2 regions of the Iodobacter fluviatilis genome follow, and region 2 is predicted to be linked to the other one. Evidence: riboswitches for the same ligand, from Rfam matches in the RefSeq annotation. Region 2 holds a riboswitch; the other holds the start of a gene.

Region 1 (11,794 bases), 1.6 Mb from region 2:
TGCGATGCGGCTATCCGAAATGGTGACGGCAATGTTTGGCAATTTATCAAACAAGGAAGCGCTGCTGTTATCGATTCATTTTGAATTGGCAAAGAATAAATAATATCCCTCTTTGTAATGAGCTTTTCTTAAAAAGGAATTGAAATGACTCAAATTACCGTAGTAATTGGCGATCGTTTAGGCAAAGGCCAAAAAGTAGGCGCTGGCGTTGAATTAGCAGCGGGGCGTGCGGTGGTGATTCCGGGTGTGGCTGCGGATATGAAGCTGGGCGATGTGATGAAGGCTGAAAACGCGCAGCTGGGTATTTCATTTTGCGGCAGCGGCGGGGCGGGGGCGATTACTGCTCAGACCAAGCATGGCTATAAGGCGAAATATGGTATGCGCTCGGTTGAAGAAGGCATTACTGCGATTGAAGAAGGCTACGTCGTCCTAGGCTTTGGCTTTATGGATAAGGAAGAGCTGGGCCAGCGCTTGGTTGTGGCTTACCAGAAAAAGTACGGCAATTAAATGAAAGAACACTTCCAGAGCAAGGTGATTGTGAGCGGCATGGGGGATAGCAAAGCTAAGGCTTTTGCCGATGCGCTCTCCCAAGTGCAGCGCGCCGTGATGGCAGGTAGCCAAAAGGTGTTGCTACGCATCGAGCCACAAGATGTGGTGGTGCTAAAGGCAGAGGAGGCACAAAGAAAGGAGCGATTTTTATTCTTGTTTCTGCCGCGTATTCGCTCGCATTACAAAGTGCAGCTGGAAGTGGTTGTGAGTGTGACGGCGATTGATACCGATCAGGTGTCTTTTACTGCTCATCCATCCAAGTCTTAAAAAGGTAGCCGTATGTTGCTGATGATATTAATGAAGTCGCTAGTGATTGGTGGCTTGGTTGGTTTTGCTGTTGGGGCGGGGGCGGCGCGGATGTTTCATGCGCCAACGGCACAGGGGATAGGCGCGTTTCGTACCTTAGGCGAGCTTAATTCGTGTGAAGGCGATGCGGCTTCGCATTTCTCCTTTGGCTTGGGCTTCTTTTTTAATGCCTGGGCGTCTTCCGTGGCGGCAGGGGCGTTTACCCAAGATGTGGATCACCGTGTGATTCCGCATTGGGGCGCTGCGGCGCTAATGAGCAAAAATCCCAACCTGGCCGAAACGCTGCACAACCCTAGAAAAATGGCGCTGGCCTGTGGCTTGATCGGCATGGTGGTGGTGGCGTTTTTAAATACCACCGCCTCGGCTGTGCCACCTTCTTTGCAAGTCACCGCGGTTAAAGTTTTGGTGCCTGCGGCCAATATGCTGGTCAATATCATCATGCCGGTGATTTTTTGGCTGGCGGCGATTGAAGCAGGTAAACGCTCAGGCTTTTGGGGGACGATTTTTGGTGGCTTAGCGCAGCTGATTATGGGCAATGCCGTACCGGGCCTGGTGCTGGGTATCTTGATTGGCAAAGGCGTTGATGATGGTGGCTGGAACAGAATCACCAAATCGATGATGTTTAGCGTGGTGATGTTATTTGTATTAAGCGCCTTCTTCCGTGGCTTTGATTTGAAAATGATTGAATCCTTCCATTTAGCCATACCGGCTTGGTATGAATTGATCCACTCCACATTGAAGCCTTAAGGAGACGAAAATGACGGAACTCACTAAAGAAGAAGTACAGGGTAATTTCTGGTTCGCCGATTGGAGCTTTCCTTTCTTTGTAGGCTTGCTGTCCGCTGGGGTGTTTGCCGGAACGCATATGTATTACGTCTACGGCATAGGCGCATTCAATGAAGTGGCTTTTGTCTCGATGCTGCGTGCGGGAATGGATACCGGCGTGTATGGCGCGGTGGCGGCCTTTGGTGCGAGCTTTTTGTTTGCACGGATTATCGAAGGTGCGCTGGTCGGTATTTTAGATATCGGCGGCGCGATTATGACCGGCGTGGGCCTGGGCATTCCCGCCATGTTTTTGGGCGCAGGCGTGACGTATCCACTGGATAACTTCTTTGCCGCGCTCGCCACAGGCATGGTGATTGGCTGCGCCATCGGCGGAATTATTATCTTGGCACGTAAGTTTACGGTGAATCAATCTAACTCAACCTTTGGTGCCGACGTGATGATGGGCGCGGGTAATTCATCGGGGCGTTTTCTAGGCCCCCTGATCATCATCACCGCAATTGCCGCATCAATCCCCATTGGCGTGGGCTCATTAATCGGCGCTTTAGCCTTCTACCTCTGGGGCAAACCCATTACCGGCGGCGCAATTTTAGGCGCGATGTTATTTGGTTCGGTGTTTCCGGTGGCAATTGTTTGATTTACTGATTTGATGCCGGAAAACCCAAATCTTGAACCACGGAGGCCACAGAGAACACGGAGTTTCACGGAGAAAAACAGCTTATTAATTACATATTTCCTAATAGGCTTTTGAATATTTCCAGCTCCAATGCTCTGGATTTCTATCGCTGATCATGGCACGGGGCTTAAATCCCCCCTTGAAGCACGCCGAAGCGAGGAATAAGCGGGTCGGGGTTTCGGAAAAGGGGTAGCGAGGCAGCGAGCGAGCAGCCTTTTTCGCCGAGCCGATTATCCGCAGTGAGGGGCCTTCGTGCTGGTCGGGGCGGCCTTCTTTGGCTTCGTTTCTTGGCCGATCAAGAAAGGAAGGCCCCGCGGTGGCTACCGCTCCAAAATTAACGTGCCGAAGGCACTAAAAAGACCTTGTTGACTTGGCTGAGCACTGCAGACCTTGGCTTATTGGATACGTATACGCAGCAAAAAAAGGAATCCCATGTTTGATTTAATCATCCGTCGTGCCGTGAGCCCCACAGACGATGCCATCTTTGATATTGCGATGAAGGACGGCAAAATTGCGGCCATTGGCCAGATCAATGCCCAAGCTCGTCAAACTATGGATTTAAAAGGTCAGTTTTATGCCAGCGCAGGCTGGATTGACGGCCATGTGCATTGCTATTCGGCCTCGCCTATTTATAACGATCAGCCCGATTTAGTCGGCATCGCGGGCGGTGTAACCACGGTGGTGGATGCGGGTAGTTGTGGTGCTAATGATATTGCGCATTTTTATCAGCTGGCGCAGGCATGCCAGACTGAAGTGCGGGCTTTATTGAATATTTCTCGCATCGGTTTGGTTACTCAGCACGAGTTAGCCGATCTGGCCGATATTGATGAGGCCGCCGCCAGCCAAGCAATTGGCCAATTCCCTGAGTTTATCGTTGGCTTAAAAGCACGTTTAAGTGCAAGCGTGGTGGGTGGCAATGGGATTATCCCTTTGCAAATGGCCAAAGCCATTCAGCAAAAACATCGCCATCTGCCGCTGATGGTGCATGTGGGCAATACCCCGCCCGATTTGGATGATATTGCCGATCTACTCGATCAGGGCGATATTTTAACCCACTGCTATAACGGCAAACCCAATCGCATTTTGAATGCCGAAGGCGTGCTGCGGCCCAGTATTTATCGGGCGATTCAGCGTGGTGTTTGCCTTGATGTGGGCCACGGCGGTGCGAGCTTTAGTTTTGCTGTGGCAAGGCAAGCGATTGCTCAGGGTATTTTACCTAACACAATTAGCTCGGATATTTATTGCCGCAACCGCATCGCTGGCCCGGTTTATGGCTTAGCCCCTGTGATGGCCAAGTTTCTGTCCTTGGGCATGAGCCTCGCGCAAGTCATCCCTTGTGTTACTAGCCACGCCGCTAAGGCGCTGAATCTGGCTGGCAAAGGCCAGCTGGCTGTTGGCTTTGATGCCGATATCTCGATTTTTTCCCTGGATAAAACGCCCAATACTCAGCGCGATTGTGAGGGTGAATCGCTTATTTCTGATCACCACCTCAGGCCTTTGGCTGCGATTGTCGCAGGGAAGGTGTTTTTGACTGAAGAAGGAAAAAAAGATCATGTCTTCGATTTATAAAAAGTACCAACTTAAGCCGGTGATTAACGCTTCTGGGCGGATGACCATCCTTGGTGTTTCTACCCCGCAGCCTGAAGTAGTAGAGGCCGTTAACCTGGGGCTGAATCATTATTTCGAGATGCAGGATTTAGTTGATAAAACAGGTGCTTATATTGCGGGTTTGCTGGGCGTAGAAAGCGCGGTGGTGGTGTCTTGCGCATCCGCCGGAATCGCCCAAGCTGTGGCCGCTGTGATTATTAAAGACGATGCAGATTTGCTGCTGAATCTGCATGCCAAGCCTATTCATGGCCCTTGCGAAATTGTGCTGGCAAAAGGTCATAACGTGAATTACGGCGCGCCGGTGGCGACAATGGTGGCGCTGGGTGGTGGCAAAGTGGTGGAAGCGGGTTGGGCTAATGAGTGCTCGGCTGAGGAATTGGCGGCAGTGATTACGCCCAATACCGCAGCGATTTTATATATTAAATCGCACCATACCGTGCAAAAAAGCATGTTGAGCGTGGCAGAAGCCGTGGCTGTGGCTAAAAGCCATGGTGTGCCTTTGATTGTGGACGCAGCCGCCGAAGAAGATTTGCGTCTTTATTATCAGCTGGGTGCGGATTTGGTGATTTACAGCGGTGCAAAAGCCATTGAAGGCCCGTCCAGCGGCTTGGTGCTGGGCCGTGAGCAGTATGTAGCTTGGGTTAAAAAGCAGGGCAAAGGTATAGGCCGCGCGATGAAGGTCGGCAAAGAAGGCATCTTGGGCCTGACTTGTGCCATTGAAACTTATCTATTACGTGAGAAAGAAAGCGGCGAGCAAATGGTTGCCAAAATGCGGCCTTTTATTGCGGCGCTTAACGAGATTCATGGCGTGAGCGCCAAAGTGGTTTGGGATGGCGCAGGGCGCGATATTGCCCGTACAGAAATAGCCTTTGATCAGGCCGCTTTGGGCCGCAGCGCTGTCGAGATGGTGGCCGCACTTAAAGGGGGCCCCATCGCTATTTATTTCCGTGAATACAAAGCCAATGAAGGCAAGGTCGAGGTGGATGTGCGCAGCGTAAGCGATAGTCAGCTCACTACGATCAGCGAGCAGATTCAGCAATTGTTAAAGGAAAAATTACTATGAAATTAAGCCAATTAAGCCCAAATTTTTATCGTGATCGGGTGTGTTTAAATGTTTTAGGCGGCACTAAGCAAAATGCCGTGGATATTTATCAGGCCGCAGAGGGCGCTGTGGTGGTGGGGCTGCTTTCTAAAAACTACCCCGATGTAGCCAGTGCCGTTGAAGATATGCGGGCCTATGCCCAATTGATTGAGAATGCAATTTCTGTGGGTTTAGGGGCAGGCGATCCTCGACAATCGGCGATGGTGAATGAGATCAGCCGCCAGATTCAGCCGCAGCATATCAACCAAGTGTTCACCGGCGTCGGCCCCGCCCGTGCCCTAGTTGGCCAAGATAACACGGTGGTGAATGGTTTGATTTCACCGACTGGCCAGGTTGGCATGGTAAAAATCTCCACCGGCATTTTAAGCAGCCAACAGGCAGATGGGATTGTGCCGGTTGCCACCGCTATTGCCATGCTGAAAGATATGGGCGGTAATTCGGTGAAATATTTCTCAATGGATGGCCTGAAATACCGCGATGAATATATCGCCGTAGCTCAAGCCTGCGCGGCCAATGATTTTTGGCTAGAGCCGACAGGTGGGATTGATCTGCAAAACTTTGAAGAAATCCTCAGCATTGCGCTGGACGCAGGAGTGACAAAAATCATCCCCCATATCTATAGTTCGATTATCGACAAAGCCAGCGGCAATACTCGCCCAGAAGACGTGGCAACGTTGTTGGCGATGGTGAAGGCAAAGCTGGGGTAGGCGGCTGCATTCGTAGGGCGGGTGAAACCCGCGGGTTTTCTATCAAGGCTCGCGGGTATGCTAGGGTCTGTTGACGTTTCATTCACAATTGCGCTGAGCCGGAAAACGGCCAAGCACAAGGCATGTGACGAAGGCAATAACGGGTTATTGTCGAGGAGCATAACGCAGTGAATGGCCATTTTCCGGCACAGCCCTTCGGGTTTAGCCCACTTTTGGGGCTGCACTGCGTTAAAAATCGCTCATGGTACTCGTACCATGTCGCCATTTTCTCCTTGTTCAGCCCCAAAACTGGGCCAAACGCAGGCGTGAATGAAACGTCAACAGACCCTAGGCAAAATCAAAAAGATTTTTTTAGTGCCTTCGGCACGTTTATTTTGGTGCGGGCGTCCCGCTGGACCTTCCTTTCTTGCGTGGCCAAGAAACGAAGCCAAAGAAGGCCACCCCACGAAACACGAATGCCCCTTCGCTGCGGACAATCGAGTCGGCGGCGGGCGGGATTGGCTCGCTGCCTCGCTCCCTTGCGGAAATCCCGCCCCGCTTGTTCCTCGCTACGGCGTGTTTCAAGGGGACTTTAAAGCCCTATGCAGAGAGCGTGGTTATTGTGTTTTTTTGCTGTTTGCTACTAAAACCAGACGGCTTAGCGCACATGGGCTGCAACCCGCCGATTTTTCAGCATCGCTCGCGGGGTCCCGCCCTACATATTCTGCATGGCATTGGGGCTATTTATTTTTGCTGATCTGGTGAGTCCCCGTAATCTGAAGATCTGGCGTTCTTGTTCGCTTCGCGCTGCTTCAGGCGATTTTGATTGATCGATTTATTTCAGCGGGCGTGTTCTTGTAATGAAGAGGCACTCCTTGCAGGGCTTAAGTCATTATGGTTCGTTTCCCTTATAAGCGTTTGGCTTTGCTTTATCGTACTTTGCAGGCAGAAACGCTGCCGCAGGATGAGCTGGCGCGCCGGTTTTCGGTGTCTACGCGCACGGTGCGTACCGATATTGCGGCACTGAATGAAACTTTACTTGAGCATGGCGCGCAATTTATTTTGCAGCGGGGTGAAGGCTATGTGCTCAGTATTCAGAATGAGGAGCGCTTTGCTCAGCTGACTTTAAGCCAACAATCGAGCAAAGCGCTGCCGCGTACCGCAGGCGAGCGGGTTCAGTATTTATTAATGAGTTTTCTGACTTCAGCCTATGCGTTTAAATTGCAAGACCTTGCGGACTCCTGGTATGTGAACCGCGCGGTACTGCAAATCGATATGGCCGAGGTGCGCAGCCATCTTGCCCAATATCAATTGCGCATCGAAACTCGGCCGCATTACGGTATGAAGTTGATAGGCAGAGAATCGGCGATTCGGGTGTGCTTAAGTGATTTACTCTGCCAACTGCGCCGTGAAGAAGCCAGCCATCCGCTGCTAGCAAGCGATCCAGATTTGGCTAGTACATCGATAAATTTTGTGAGCACTTTGACGCGTTTACTTGCGCATAGCACGGTACGCTTAAGTGATGATGGCTTTCACTTTATTAGCCAATATTGTGCCGTAGCGAGTAAAAGAATTAGCGATGGCTTCCCTATCGAAGAGCGAACGAAAGAAGAAGTCAGCCATGATATTGCGGCCATTGTTAGTGAGTTGGTGGCAGAGCTTAAGCAAATCACGCTCTGCGAATTATCGAGCGCTGAACAGCATTTTTTAGCGATCAATATCGCCGCGCGTAGCATACAAGGCATCATGCCCGATACGATTAATGCCGACGATGCCGAGGCCTTGGTCAGCTATATCCTGGATTATATCAACCGCCATTATCACTATGATTTGCGCCACGATAGCCGTCTGCGCTTGGATTTGCTCACCCACGTTAAAACCATGATCACGCGTTTGCGCTATCAAATTAATTTACCCAATCCCGTGCTAACCGATATTAAGCAACATTACGCTTTGGCTTACGATTTTACCCTAAGCGCTGTTTCTAGCTGGGCCAAGCACACGGCCTATCAAGTAAGTGAAAATGAAATTGGCTATTTGGTGCTGCATATTGGCGTGGGGTTGGAGCGGCACTATCAGATTGCCTTTGTCTGCCGCCCACAGGCCCTGCTGGTGTGCGATATGGGCAATTCGACTACGCGGATGATAGAGGCGATGTTGCAGCGCAAATTCCCGCAGGTATTGCTGAGCAAATCAATCTCGCAGCAAGATTATTACGCCTTGGATGGGGTAAGCGATGACTTTGTGATCTCTACTCAGCCGCTAGACAACAAGGGCAAGCCAGTGATTGTGCTATCGCCGTTTCCTACCGAGTTTCAGCTAGAGCAATTGGCTAAAACGGTAGAGATCAACCGCGCTCACCCCTATATGCTTGATCGCTATTTTGATGCCAAGCACTTTTTGCGCATTGATGAGCCCATCACCCAAGACGCACTCTTTCAGCGTCTATGCGCACAATTAGAGCAAGAAGGCATTGTGAACGAGGATTTCTACCCCTCAGTCACCGAGCGCGAGGCGATTTTATCCACGATTCAAGGCGATGGCATTGCCGTGCCACATTCCTTGGGCCTGCTCGCCAAGCGCTCCGTGGTCTATACCGTGCTCGCCCCGCAGGGCATTGCTTGGGGCGATGGCGCGGTGGCTTCGGTGATTTTCTTACTGGCGATTAGCAAGGAAGACTACGAAGAAGCGATGGCGATTTATGATTTATTTATCTCTTTAATTAGGGAGTGCGCCAGTGCCCGCTTGCTAGAGTGTGCAGATTTCGCTGAGTTTAAAGCGGCAGCGATTCGCTCTTTAAAGGCACATTAAGGACAATAACAAAGCTTGTTTCTGCGATTGCCCGTGTTTTTAGTTAGCAATTAACTACAAAGTGCTTCAAACATAATTGATTAGGAAAATGGTTTTTCCATCGAGCGCTACCGGTAATAGTGCAGGTGCTCCTGTGTTGATCTGGCCGAGCAATTTGCCATTGGCGGTATAGATGTATTTGCTGTCTGGCGTGCTGGCCAAATCCGGCTTTTCCGTAGTAGATCAGTCTTAAGTCCGACAGGCTGCTAGTCTTGTTCTTACTTATCATGATTTTTTGAGGCTGATGATCTACGGCTAATCGTGAATTGACAGCCTGCGCAAGCTTCACTAAATTAGCGCAGCTACGCGGCATTGGCCGGTTTAGGCCGGAATCTTCCGCTGCAATGACAAGAGAGGCTGCACCTGGCTTATGGCTTGCTTTAGCAAGCTGCAAGTGGCGCAGCGCCGAAGGGGAATCGCCCAGAAAACGCTCAGGCAAAAGAACTGTCATGGTTTGGTTTGAGTGGGGGATGGTAGGAATCAGCTCAAAACTGAATCACAGCACTCTGGGGAGCAGGCTTAAGTGCCTCGCCGAAGAAGCATGGGCGATACGTCGCGCCGCAATCTCTCAGGCAAACGGACAGAGGGGCATCGCTCAGCCAGCGCTGTGTGGGCTCCCTTATTAACGCTTGTTATCGCCCGCTTAACTCAGCTGTCCTTCCCATTTTAGATGCATAAATAGCGGTGATGTGCTGAATGATTGAGCCAGTCAGACTGTTACCTCAGATTGAACGATAAGCGCTTACTCGGCTCAAACTTAAAAATACACTTATAAACCGTTACCTTGCCCGCGCTCCTCGTCAGTGAGAGTCCCATATTGAAATGGGGCTGGGCAAGAACCACTAGAGATACTCAAAATGGCAATTAGCGTTTTCGATTTATTTAAAATTGGCCTTGGGCCATCCAGCTCGCACACGGTAGGCCCGATGCGGGCTGCGCGTACTTTTGCTCGCCGCTTAGAGAAAGATGGCCTTCTTGAAAAAGTTGCCAAAGTAAAGAGCGAGTTATTTGGCTCCTTAGGGGCCACCGGTAAGGGGCACGGCTCGGATATTGCTGTTTTATTAGGCCTGCAAGGCGAATCCCCCCGTCTTGTGGATACCGATAAGGTTGACGAGATGGTAGCCGCGATCCGCGAAGGCCGTAAGCTCAATTTGCTGGGCAAGCAGAGTATTGCCTTTATTGAAGCCGAACATCTCATCTTACATAAGCGTAAAACCCTGCCTTTTCACCCCAATGGAATGACTTTTGAAGCTTTTGATGTGGCGGGCGAAAGCCTTTCTAAGCGGGCTTATTACTCGGTAGGTGGTGGGTTTGTGGTGGATGAAGCCGCGGTGGATGCTGGCTTTAACCCGCCGGGCGTAACGGAGCTAAAGCACCCATTTAAGAGCGGTGCAGAGCTGTTGGCGCTGTGTGAGCGCCACGGCAAAACCATCAGTCAGATCATGTTAGAGAACGAGCTGGCTTGGCGCACCGAAGACGAAATTCGCGCTGGTTTGCTAGAAATATGGTCGGTGATGCAAGCCTGTGTTAAACGCGGCTGCGAGCATGAGGGCATTTTACCTGGCGGATTAAAGGTAAAACGCCGTGCTGCTGATATGTACCAAAAGCTACTGGCTTCGCCTGAAGCCGCGTTGCGTGATCCGCTCACCGTGCTCGACTGGGTGAATTTATACGCGCTGGCGGTCAATGAAGAAAACGCGGGTGGTGGCCGTGTGGTGACGGCTCCAACCAATGGTGCCGCTGGGATTATCCCCGCCGTTATGCATTACTACGCCCGCTTTACGCCAAATCCAACGGATGACGGCATTGTGCGATTCTTTCTCACGGCGGGGGCGATTGGTATTTTGTTTAAGCTCAATGCGTCGATCTCTGGTGCAGAAGTTGGTTGTCAAGGCGAAGTAGGCTCGGCCTGTTCCATGGCGGCAGGTGCATTGGCAGAAGTGCTAGGTGGCACGCCCGAGCAAGTCGAAAATGCGGCAGAGATTGGTATGGAGCACAATCTGGGCCTCACGTGCGACCCCGTGGGTGGCTTGGTGCAAGTGCCGTGTATCGAGCGCAATGCAATGGCGTCGATCAAGGCCATTAACGCCGCCCGCATGGCGTTGCGCGGTGACGGCCAGCACTTTGTATCGCTCGATCGAGTCATCAAAACCATGCGCGACACCGGCCGCGATATGAATACCAAATACAAAGAAACCGCTCGTGGTGGCTTAGCGATTAATATGATCGAATTGCCAGTGAATATTGTGGAGTGCTGATCGATGTGATTAGGGTCTGTAAATCGTTTTGTTGTTTTGTTTTGCGGAGTCTGGTGGCGGTGCCACTTATAGGGTCACAGATTAAAGTGAGTGCTTAGCAAACAACATCAGCGACAAAAGTCATTAAAAGGGACACAGCTAGCTGTGTCCCTTTTGCATATACATTACAGTTGGCGATAGGATGGAGTGGCTCTGGTTTAACCAAAGCCCATTGGCAAGCAGGGTGTTGGCCCTGTAGCGTGTGGCTCAGTAGGCAGGCGCTATATTGCAATCAAACTTTCTAATTAAAGCAGAGGATGAACGCTATGTTGAGCAATGCATCGTTGCAGGAAAGGAAAAATCTCGCCACTCCCCGTGGAGTGGGGGTGATGTGTGCTATCTATGTCGATAGGGCAGAGAACGCCGAGCTGTGGGATGTAGAGGGGCGGCGCTATATCGATTTTGCTGCGGGGATTGCGGTGACCAATACTGGGCATTGTCACCCTAAAGTGATCGCCGCGATGCATGCGCAGCTGGAGCGTTTTACCCATACGGCTTATCAAGTGATGCCCTATGCCTCGTATGTAGAATTAGCCGAACGAATTAATCAGGCCACGCCAGGCACGCATGCCAAGAAAACTGCGTTTTTTACCACGGGTGCGGAGGCGGTGGAGAATGCGGTTAAAATTGCGCGGGTTGCCACTGGCCGCGCGGGGATTATTGCATTTCATGGCGGTTTTCATGGCCGTACCATGATGGGTATGGCGCTGACTGGCAAAGTGTCTCCTTATAAAATAGGTTTTGGTCCCTTTCCTAGCGATGTTTATCACCTGCCTTTTCCCAGTATGCTGCATGGCGTGAGCGTTGCAGATACCTTACAAGCTCTAACTCAATTATTTAAAGCTGATATTGAGCCTAGCCGTGTGGCCGCAATTATTATTGAGCCAGAGCAAGGCGAGGGCGGCTTCTATGCGGCACCTATAGAGCTGATGCGTGC
Region 2 (11,794 bases):
AGAGCGCCTAAAAGCCGTGCTGAACGAGCTAGCCAAAGACGAAGGCAATACCATTATCTTTATCGACGAGCTGCATACCTTGGTGGGTGCGGGTAAAACCGAGGGCTCGATGGATGCGGGCAATATGCTCAAACCCGCACTGGCGCGGGGCGAGTTGCATTGCATCGGCGCAACTACGCTGGATGAATACCGCAAATACGTTGAAAAAGACCCCGCGCTAGAACGCCGCTTCCAAAAAGTACTGGTGAACGAGCCTAGCGTGGAGGCCACCATCGCCATCTTGCGCGGCTTACAAGAAAAATACGAAATCCATCACGGGGTAGAAATCACCGATCCTGCGATTGTGGCCGCTGCTGAGCTAAGCCATCGCTATATCACCGACCGTTTCCTGCCCGATAAAGCCATCGACTTAATCGACGAAGCCGCAGCCCGTATCAAGATGGAAATCGATTCCAAACCCGAAGTCATGGACAAGCTAGATCGACGGATTATTCAGCTCAAGATTGAGCGCGAAGCCGTGAAACGCGAGAAAGATGAAGCATCTAAAAAACGCCTCACCTTAATCGAAGAAGAAAGTGCACGTTTAGAGAAAGAATACTCAGACTTAGAAGAAATCTGGAAAGCAGAAAAAGCCAGCGTACTCGGCAGCCAAGCGATTCGGGAAGAAATTGAGCGCGTTAAAACCGCGATGGATGCCGCCCAACGCCGTGGTGAGTGGGACAAAGCCAGCGAATTGCAATACGGCCAATTACCGCAGCTTGAGGCCAAACTCAAAGCCGCCGAAGCGTCCGAGGCCACCGGCGGCAAGCTCAAATTGCTACGTACCCAAGTGGGCGCAGAAGAAATTGCCGAAGTCGTGAGCCGCGCAACGGGCATCCCAGTCAGCCGCATGCTGCAAGGCGAGCGCGAAAAATTGCTCACCATGGAAAACGCCCTGCATCAAAAAGTAGTGGGGCAATCAGAAGCCGTGCGTTTGGTATCCGATGCCATTCGCCGCTCCCGCGCAGGGCTTTCAGACCCTAACCGCCCTTACGGCAGCTTCTTATTTCTTGGCCCAACTGGCGTGGGTAAAACTGAGCTGACCAAGGCATTGGCGGAATTCTTATTCGACTCGCCGGATCATTTAATTCGCCTCGATATGAGCGAGTTTATGGAAAAACACAGCGTATCCCGTTTAGTGGGTGCGCCTCCAGGCTATGTAGGCTATGAGGAAGGCGGCTACTTAACCGAGGCCGTGCGCCGCAAACCCTATAGCGTGATTTTGCTGGATGAAGTCGAAAAAGCGCATCCGGATGTATTTAATATCCTGCTGCAAGTGCTGGACGATGGCCGCCTCACTGATGGACAAGGACGAACGGTTGATTTTAGAAATACCGTGATTGTGATGACCAGTAATCTAGGTAGCACGCAAATTCAAGCCATGGCCGGCATGGATTATCAGCTCATTAAAATGGCAGTATTAGCAGAGGTTCAAAGCCATTTCAGGCCAGAATTTGTAAACCGTATCGATGAAATGGTGGTATTTCATTCACTAGATCAAGCGGCAATTAGAAATATTGCCCGTATTCAACTTAATCGCTTGCAAGGACGTTTAGCCCATATGGAAATTGAGCTAAGTGTGAGCGATGCAGCGCTTGATTTGGTTGCGGCAGCAGGGTTTGATCCCGTTTATGGAGCACGGCCTTTAAAACGCGCTATTCAAACTGAAGTTGAAAATCCACTTTCTAAGGCAATCCTAGAGGGGAAAGTGAGCGCGGGGCATGTACTGACCATTGATGTTGACAATGATGCACTATTTTTTAAGCAATCCGAGTAACTCATTCGCTCAGATATAGCAGCTCAGAACCGGCGACCTGAGGGTCGCCGTTTTTATCCGTAGCATTACTGATCCAATGTTTTATAAAAAACACGGTTTACGATAAACATCGCGTTTTTATTCAACGCTCATATTTTTGTAAATTATTCACAAATATCTTCATTATGCGATAAGCTAAACGATCAAACCTTGAAAAAAATGTAATGAAGCAGGCACTTACATTGCTTAACCCAGAGCGATATTTTATCGCCTTTATACTGTTTATCAGCTATGTGGGCATTGGGTTTATTCATATTCAGCAAGCGCATTTATCCCTAGGCCATCTTGCTGTTATTTGGCTGCCCGCAGGTATAGGCTTATTAATGGCGCTAGAAATTGGCCCTGCCGCATTTATCCTTATTTTTTTTGCAAGCTTCACCCTCAACGCCCCAACCTATTACTATATCAACACCCCAAACAATGCTTACCCATTGATCACATCGCTAAGTGTGGGTATCGGCACGGCACTTATCGATGTATGGCAGGCGCATATAGCCACCAAAGCTTGGCAATATTTTGTTACAAAACATGATCGTCCCCCATTACAAAACCCCACCGACCTCCCCTATTTCTGGGGGAAAATTTGCTTTATCCCTGCCCTATTTAGCATGACGCTCACCCATATTTTGCTCAGCCTAGCCAGTATTATTAGCACGCAGGATTGGCTCGAAAATATTCAGCAAATGTTGATGCTCATCATGGGGGACACCGCGGGGCTATTTATCATCGCTCCGATTTACGCTAGCTGGAAATCTAACGTCTTCAAATATAGAATCCGCCCCGCCATCCCTTATTTTTTTGCTTTAATCTTGATCGTTACCCTAGGGTTTTTGCTCTATAGCTATTTACTGATGCTTATTCTGCCTATCTTGCTTTTGATTGCAATTCGATTTCGATTGGCAGGAACCTCAGTGGCATTGCTGATTGTTTTTACCTTTTTAATGACAGGCACCACTCATCACCTCGGGCCTTTTTTTAGCCCCAACAACCCCCCACTTTCTTTTCTTAATTTACAATTATTCCTATTTTCAATTGGGCTAACTTTGCATTACTTAGCGCTATTACAAGAGCTACTCAGCCATAGCCACCTACAATTAGAAACAGAAGTCACCCTCAGAACCGAAGCCTTGGCCGCCGCTAATCAGCGCCTAGAAGAATTAGTCACCACAGACGAGCTAACCGGCGTTGCCAATCGGCGTGAATGGCAGCGCCGCTGTGATGAAGCCATTATTTATGCTCGCCGCTATCAGCAACCGCTGTCTATTTTGCTCATTGATATCGATCACTTCAAAAACGTTAATGATCAACATGGGCATTTAACAGGTGATTTAACCCTAAAAGAGCTATGCCGCGTTTGCACTGCTGAGCTACGTGCATCCGATAGTTTTGCCCGCTGGGGTGGTGAGGAGTTTGTGCTGTTACTCCCTGGCACCACGCAGGCAGAGGCTATTTTAGCGGGCAATAAATTACGCATCGCGGTAGAGAATCAAGCCCTAGTGGAATACCATGGACATAAAATTCGTATTACCATCAGCGTGGGTGTGGCCATGCTAGAAGACAACGACAGCAGCTTAGACCATCTATTAAATCGGGCCGATCAAGCGATGTACGCCGCAAAAGCTGCTGGCCGCAATCAAGTACAGTGTGCAATTAGCTCTAGTACATTTAATCAATAATAAAAGAGCGGCCCATCCTAGCAGCCTGTCGGACTTAGACGGTCGAAGCGGAAAATCGCATGGTCGAGACCAGATTTTGCCGGATTTGCAGCGCCAATAACGAGTTATTGGTCAAAAAGCTGGTGAAATATAGGCCGATCAGGTGATTTTGCAGCTGACTGATGCTAAGCCCGACAGGCTGCTAGGGCTCACACGGCTTGCAATGCCCCTATATTTTTATATTTTTTAATTTAATGCCCCTTGTCTAAATCACAGCCATAATAAATTTTTAGCTCGGCATCCATATCATCATGCTAATAAACTTCAAGCCGCGCTCCCTTGAGATCTTTAAAAATTACGATAGGCAAAGATTACAAGCCGATATTACGGCTGGGATTTGTGTAGGGATTGTAGCGCTTCCTTTAGCAATGGCATTTGCGATTGCCAGCGGGCTTCCCCCATCTGCAGGCTTAAGTACTGCAATTATTGCAGGCTTTTTAATTTCTTTATTAGGAGGATCAAAAGTACAAATTGGTGGCCCTGCAGGTGCATTTATTGTGGTGGTTTACGCCATCGTGCAGCAATATGGCGTGGGTAATTTATTACTCGCCACCATGCTAGCAGGCGTTTTTATGTTTCTATTAGGGCTACTTGGCCTTGGCGCCTTGGTTAGGCATATCCCCGTTTCTATTGTGATTGGCTTTACCAATGGTATTGCCGTACTTATTGCCATATCACAACTAAAAGATTTTTTAGGCTTAGCTATTACAGACTTACCTGCCGAGTTTTTTTCGAAAACAAATGTGATTGCCCACGCGCTCCCTACAATCCATTTAGCCACCCTTTCCATTGGCATTTTTTCTTTAGCCATTTTAATTGTATGGCCCATACTTAATAAATATCTACCCTCAGGGTTTCAGCGCATCCCTGGTAGTATATTGGCCCTAGTCATAGGTACCTTGCTTTCCCAATGGCCAGAGCTGCATATCGCCACTATAGGTAGCCGTTTTGGTGATATTCCTTCGTATCTACCCAGCCCCACCTTTCCTAATTTTACCTGGCATTCGCTTGCAGCCATCATTCAGCCCGCATTAACCATTGCCGTTTTGGGTGCGATTGAATCGTTGCTTTGTGCCCGCATTGCCGATAGCATGATTAACGATAGGCATAATCCAAATCAAGAATTAATGGCCCAAGGCATTGCCAATTTTGTCGCCCCTTTATTTGGGGGATTTTGTGCAACCGGAACGATTGCACGCACCGTTACCAATATTAATAGTGGTGCCAATAGCCCTATTGCGGGGATGGTTCACGCTTTATCAATTTTTCTCATTATGGCAATTGCCGCGCCTTTTGCTAAATTAGTGCCTCTCAGTACTTTGGCGGCCATTTTATTATATGTGGCATGGAATATGGGCGAATGGGAAGAGTTTCGCCGTTTACAGCATTTTACGGCGAATTACCGAACCATTTTACTAGCTACTTTTACCCTTACCGTTGTGGTAGATTTAACCGTGGCAATGGAAGTAGGCTTACTGTTAGCCTGTGTGTTTTTTATTACCCGCGTGTCCAGCCTTACCCACTTAAATAAACTGGAATTACCCACGGCTTTAAGCCATCAAAGTATTGAAGCGTGGAGTATTCAAGGTTCTTTATTTTTTGGCTCGATTGCTAAAATAGAAGCACTACTCAATCCGCATAAAACTCAGCCAAAAATCTTAGTTTTAGATTTATCACCACTGCTAAATATGGACACCACAGGGCTTGAAGCGCTAGAAACCCTGCAACATTTACTTAAACGGCAACAAGGTGTATTGATTATTTGCGCAGCGGGAATTCAGCCCACCTCCCTTATTCACCGCTCTGGTTTTGATCAACAATTAGGCGAAGAATTTCTTCTTGCCGATAGAAATAGTGCTTGGACTCTAGCGGAGCAACTCCTCACTTGTACTCCCCTAGCTTCAAAAGAAACACCCACTTAGGACATATGTGATTTAGTCACGTATTTGTGCTTATTCAACATTACAAAGATCGCAATTATTGCTAGAGTAAAGTCGACGTTTTAAGACAATAGCCCATTAAATACAAGGGCATATTGCGTACATTCGCTTTCTCAACCATAAAAGGCCACGGATTTTGGCCATTATAGGAGACGCATGAGTACCATCACTCCATCCCGTTTTCATCACACCCTCAGCATGCCGGTATTTCTACCCAGCATGATTTTAATCGGCGTTTTACTCGCCATTTGTACCCTCAACCCCACCGCAGCAGAACAAATATTCTCGCATGGCCAAGCTTGGATTTCGGAAAATTTCAGCTGGTTCTACATTATATCCGTTGCCATTTTCATCATCACCCTTATCGCTATCGCCTGCAGCCCATACGGGAATATCCGCCTTGGCCCAGACGATGCTAAGCCTGAGTATAATTTCACCTCTTGGGTCGCCATGCTGTTCGCCGCAGGCATGGGAATTGGCCTGATGTATTTTGGCGTGGGCGAGCCCATGCAGCATTACTTATCGCCACCACTGGCCGAAGGCAGCACCATGGCTGCCGCCCGTGAAGCGATGAATATGACATTCTTTCACTGGGGCTTTCATGCTTGGGCGATTTACTGCTTGGTAGGCCTAGTACTGGCTTATTTTGGCTTTCGCTACAATCTGCCATTGACGATCCGCTCCGGCCTCTACCCCATTTTGCGAGACAGAATCAACGGCCCAATTGGGCACGCCGTCGATGTATTTGCCCTTTGTGGCACCATTTTTGGTATCGCCACCACCCTAGGCTTTGGCATTTTACAAATAAGCGCGGGGATTAACGCCCTTACCGGCTGGGACACCTCTGGGCTTGACTTTAAGTACGGCTTAATTGCCGTCGTGATTGGTTTAGCTGGCTGTTCGGCCGCATCAGGCTTAGATAAAGGCGTGCGCCGCTTAAGCGAACTAAACCTTAGCCTCGCCATTATCCTGATGCTATTTGTATTATTTGCTGGACCAACGCTCTTTCTGCTTGGCGCTTTTGGTGACAATCTTGGCCATTATTTTTCCAGCATTGTTGAGCTCACTTTCCGCTCTTACACCTATGAACCAACGCAAAAAGAAGGCTGGTTTAGTGGCTGGACGCTACTCTATTGGGCTTGGTGGATTTCATGGTCGCCATTTGTGGGGATGTTTATTGCGCGTATTTCCCGTGGCCGTACCTTGCGTGAATTTATCATCGGCGTGATGCTGATTCCCGCACTATTTAATCTGGTTTGGATGACTATTTTTGGTAACACCGCCATCTGGCTGGATATGCATACTGCTGCGGGCGCTTTAACGCAAACTGCGGGTCATGTAGATGCTTTGCTATTTAAATTCTTTGAATATCTGCCACTGGCTAAGGTGACTTCTTCAATAGCCATCTTGCTGATTGCAGTGTTTTTTGTCACTTCGGCCGATTCAGGAGCCTTTGTGCTCAATACCATAGCAACCCGTGGTGCAGAGAAATCACCAGCTTGGCAGTGCCTATTTTGGGCCGTTTTACTTGGCGTGACTGCAGCGATCCTACTCACAACAGGTGGTTTAAAAGCATTGCAGGCCGTTACCTTAATTGCAGCCCTGCCTTTCACTGCCATTATGCTGCTGCTTTGCTTCAGCCTATGTAAAGGCTTAGCTGCTGATCGTGAACACTTCTCACAGAAGTTTTCACCTGGCACAACCTTTTGGACTGGCCAACACTGGCGCATACGCCTAGCGCAAATTCTGCAAGAGTCTCGCTTAAGCGATGTTGAAAAATTTATCGCAAAAAGCGTAGAGCCGGCTCTCAAAGAAGTAGCCGCCGAGCTGCAAAAGAAAGGCTTAGAAGCCTCTGTACTAATAGGCGAAGATAAAGCTGTTTCTTTGATTGTGCCACAAACCAATCTACGCAATTTTGTATACGGTGTGCGGCCATTAAAACAACCCGTACCTGCTTTTGCCCTGCGTGATGCATCACTACCCATGTCTAGCCGTCCCCATCATTACGTACCCATCACCTTCTTTGAAGACGGCCGCCAAGGCTACGATGTGCAATATATGATTCAGCAAGAGCTCATTGCCGACGTATTAAAACAATACGAACGCTACCTAAGCTTGGTACACAATAAAGACACCCATCTACTGAACTCTGCACCTGGGCATACTTAAGGCCTAAACACTAAAAGCCAAACGCCCACCGTTTCAAGTGGGCGTTTTTTATTGCTAGGTAAAATTGACAAAATCAGACTAAGTGGTTAAATTCTGAAGACCAAAGAGGAGAGAGTAGCTAGGGAAAACCCCAGCTACCGCCGAAGGCGCAACGCCCGCGAACGCTCAGGCAAAAGGACTCTTTGGCATCAACACTCTGGAGAGTGGCGTGCCAAACGCCCACCGAAGGGGCTAACAAAACGGATCGTCATGAGCCGTTTTGGAATCTCTCAGGTACCAAGGACAGAGGGGCCGCTGCATCTGAAAAGCCTAATCGGCTTGCAGCGCTATGCCCGAGAGTGCCATGTCCGCCCAACTCCACACTACCCCACTCAATGCTGCCCATCGTATTGCCAACGCCCGTATGGTCGATTTTGGCGGCTGGGACATGCCAGTAAACTATGGCTCGCAAATCGAAGAACACCACGCTGTTCGCACCGATGCCGGCATGTTTGATGTCAGCCATATGCGTGTGGTGGATATCAAGGGCGAGCAAGTTCGTGCCTTTCTGACCCGCGCCCTTGCCAATAATGTGGCTAAGCTTAAAGTTTCTGGCAAAGCACTCTATTCTTGCTTGCTCAACCCACAAGCCACCGTGATCGACGATTTAATCGTTTATTACTTTGCCGAAGATTACTTCCGCCTTGTGGTGAATGCAGGCACCGCAGACAAAGACATCGCATGGATGCAGCAGCTTAATACCGATTGGAATACCGGCCTCACCATTACTTCCCGTAATGATTTAGCCATTCTGGCCGTACAAGGCCCGAATGCCCGCGCTAAGGTTTGGCAAGTTTTGCCAGAAACCCAAGCTGCCAGTTCAGACCTCAAGCCTTTTAATGCCGCGCAAATTGGCGATGTGATGATCGCCCGCACCGGTTACACCGGCGAAGACGGCTTTGAAGTGGTACTGCCTGCTACTCAAATTGAAAACTTCTGGAATCAACTGATCGCCGCAGGCGTTCGCCCTTGTGGCCTTGGTGCACGCGACACGCTGCGTTTAGAAGCGGGTATGAATTTATACGGCCAAGATATGGACGAAACAGTGAATCCGCTCAATGCAGCACTGGCTTGGACGATTGACCTCGTTTCCGAGCGTGATTTCGTAGGTAAAGAAGCCCTACTGGCTCAAGGCCAAACTCAACAATTCCTGGGCTTGTTGCTACTGGATAAAGGCGGTGTATTGCGTGGCCACCAGGTAGTGCATACCGAACAGGGAGATGGCGAAATCACCAGCGGCACGTTCTCGCCTAGCCTGCAACAATCCATTGCCATGGCGCGTTTACCGCTAGGCGTTGCCATTGGCGACACCGTACACGTAGCCATTCGTGATAAAAAACTAGCCGCCCGCGTCGTAAAAATGCCTTTTGTGCGCAACGGTAAATCACAGCTTTAAAAACCTTAGAACCTAAATTCTGTGGGCACAGAGAACACGGAGAAAACCAAGACGAGAACACCGAGAAAAACAATAGAGAGAATCATTAGTTTTTTACTTAAAAGATTTTCTCTGTGCTCTCTGAGTTCTCATATTTTCTCTGCGTCTACAGAAGTTTTTGAATTTAATTACCCCCATACCGGAGTTTTTATTATGTCTATCCCTGCAAATTTGAAATTCACTGACACTCACGAATGGCTTCGTCTTGAAGCGGATGGCAGCATCACCATCGGCATCACCAACCATGCTCAAGAAGCGTTGGGCGATATCGTGTTTTTGGAATTGCCAGCAGCCGGCACTCGCTACGCTAAAAACGACGCTTGTGGTGTGGTTGAGTCAGTTAAAGCTGCCAGCGATATCTACGCGCCATTGGCAGGTGTGATTGTTGAAAGCAATGACGACTTGACCAACGCTCCAGAGCAAGTCAACACCGACGCTTACGATGCCTGGTTATTCAAAATCACCCCAGACAACGCAGCCGACCTCGACACTATGCTGAGCGCTGCCGATTACGAAAAAGCCATCGGCTAATAAAACATAAAAACGTCTGTAGACACAGAGATCGGGAAGAACACAAAGCACACGGAAAAAACCTTTAAGGTAAAAGATAATTAACAGCAATGTATCGCTTACAGCGCTGTTATAGCTAGGTCTTCCTCCTTGTGCTCGCTTTTGCTCTTCTCTATGTTCTCAGTGTTTACAGATCTTTTTGACTTACCTTTTGACCTGCCCCACGTACACTTACGGTTGCCGCCATGACCACTGCATCTCTTAGCCATCTTGAAGATCACGCCGCTTTTGTGGCCCGCCATATCGGCCCTAACGCTGCGGAAGAAGCCGCAATGTTGGCCACGCTGGGCTATGCAACACGCTCCGATCTGATTAAAAACATCGTTCCTACAGCGATTGCCCGCGCAGACGCGCTGCCGCTTGGTGAATTCACCACCGCAAAAAGCGAAGCGGAAGCTTTAGCCACGCTGAAAGCGATTGCAGGCAAAAACATCCTAAAGAAGAATTTCATTGGTCAGGGCTATTACGGCACCCACACGCCAAGCGTGATTCTGCGCAACATCTTGGAAAACCCAGCTTGGTACACGGCTTACACGCCATACCAGCCAGAAATCAGCCAAGGCCGCTTGGAAGCCATTATTAACTTCCAGCAAATGATTTGCGATATGACCGGCATGGCCATTGCCAATGCATCGATGCTAGATGAAGGCACGGCGGCTGCCGAAGCTATGACGCTGTTAATGCGCATGAGCAAAAGCAAATCGACCATTTTCTATGTCGCCGCCGATGTGCTGCCACAAACCCGCGAAGTGATCACCACCCGTGCTGCGCCACTGGGCATTGAAGTGCGCACCGGTCTTGGCGAAGCTGGGGACGGCTTTGGCGTGCTATTGCAATACCCTGGCGTAAACGGCGATGTGCCTGATTACCGCAATCTGGTGGCTGATTTACACGCCAAGGGTACTTTAGTGGTTGTTGCTGCTGACTTGCTGGCGCTCACCCTGCTGGCTGCACCAGGCGAATGGGGTGCAGATGTGGTGGTGGGTAATAGCCAACGCTTTGGTGTACCGCTTGGCTTTGGTGGCCCGCACGCTGGCTTTTTAGCCACTCGCGATGAATTCAAACGCTCGATGCCAGGCCGCTTGGTCGGCATTACCATTGATGCGCAAGGCAAGAGCGCTTACCGCCTTGCTCTGCAAACCCGCGAGCAACATATCCGCCGCGAAAAAGCCACTTCCAATATCTGTACCGCACAAGTATTGCTCGCCGTGATGGCCAGCATGTACGCCGTTTACCACGGCCCAGCCGGCTTAAAACGCATCGCGCATCGCGTACACCGCTTAACTAGCATCCTTGCAGCGGGCTTAAAGCAGCTAGATGTAAAAGTCGTCAACGGCAGCTGGTTTGATACGCTCACAATTAGCGTTAAAGACGCTACTCAAGTACACGCACTGGCGTATGAGCAAGGCCTAAATCTGCGCCATATCGATGCCAGCACGGTCGGCATTTCTCTGGATGAAACCAGCACTCGCGAAGACATCGCTGCGTTGTGGCATGTATTTTCAGGCGGTAAAACCCTGCCAACGGTTGATGCATTAGATGCAGAAATCGCAGGCGCATTACCGAGCGAACTATTACGCCAGACGGATTTCCTGACTCACCCAACATTTAACCGCTATCACTCCGAAACCGAGATGATGCGCTATCTGCGTGGCTTGGCAGATAAAGATTTAGCCCTTGATCGCACTATGATTCCGCTGGGTTCTTGCACCATGAAGCTGAACGCGGCCAGCGAAATGATGCCGGTCACTTGGCCAGAATTCGCCAATGTTCACCCGTTTGCGCCAAATGCACAAACAGCGGGCTACCGCGAAATGATCGCCCAGCTGGAAGACATGCTTTGCGCGGCAACCGGTTATGCAGGTGTGAGCTTGCAGCCAAACGCAGGCAGCCAAGGCGAATACGCAGGCCTGTTGATTATCAAGGCTTACCACGCTTCTCGTAACGATGCGGAGCGCAATATCGTGTTAATCCCCGCTTCTGCACACGGCACTAACCCCGCTTCTGCACAGATGGCAGGCCTCTCCGTGGTGGTGGTGGCTTGTGATGAAGCAGGTAATATCGATCTAGC

The links. Region 2 has a riboswitch for glycine ahead of gcvT (glycine cleavage system aminomethyltransferase GcvT). Riboswitches for the same ligand answer to the same signal wherever they lie in the genome.
Region 1: linked by a shared signal. The riboswitch ahead of C1H71_RS14315 (L-serine ammonia-lyase) and the one ahead of gcvT (glycine cleavage system aminomethyltransferase GcvT) in region 2 are both predicted to bind glycine.

The regions. Positions count from the first base shown of each region.
Region 1 is NZ_CP025781.1:3,213,656-3,225,449, forward strand. It holds gene C1H71_RS14270 (glycine dehydrogenase) at 1-103, shown strand, start outside; gene C1H71_RS14275 (SFCGS family glycine-rich protein) at 145-507, shown strand; gene C1H71_RS14280 (DUF4312 family protein) at 508-816, shown strand; gene C1H71_RS14285 (DUF4311 domain-containing protein) at 829-1,602, shown strand; gene C1H71_RS14290 (DUF4310 family protein) at 1,613-2,275, shown strand; gene C1H71_RS14295 (amidohydrolase/deacetylase family metallohydrolase) at 2,747-3,883, shown strand; gene C1H71_RS14300 (DgaE family pyridoxal phosphate-dependent ammonia lyase) at 3,867-4,985, shown strand; gene dagF (2-dehydro-3-deoxy-phosphogluconate aldolase) at 4,982-5,731, shown strand; gene C1H71_RS14310 (BglG family transcription antiterminator) at 6,605-8,521, shown strand; glycine riboswitch at 8,899-9,017, shown strand; glycine riboswitch at 9,057-9,154, shown strand; gene C1H71_RS14315 (L-serine ammonia-lyase) at 9,418-10,818, shown strand; gene gabT (4-aminobutyrate--2-oxoglutarate transaminase) at 11,124-11,794, shown strand, end outside.
Region 2 is NZ_CP025781.1:389,846-401,639, forward strand. It holds gene clpB (ATP-dependent chaperone ClpB) at 1-1,816, shown strand, start outside; gene C1H71_RS01670 (GGDEF domain-containing protein) at 2,020-3,531, shown strand; gene C1H71_RS01675 (SulP family inorganic anion transporter) at 3,822-5,492, shown strand; gene C1H71_RS01680 (BCCT family transporter) at 5,667-7,679, shown strand; glycine riboswitch at 7,775-7,870, shown strand; glycine riboswitch at 7,872-7,969, shown strand; gene gcvT (glycine cleavage system aminomethyltransferase GcvT) at 8,023-9,114, shown strand; gene gcvH (glycine cleavage system protein GcvH) at 9,307-9,684, shown strand; gene gcvP (aminomethyl-transferring glycine dehydrogenase) at 9,909-11,794, shown strand, end outside.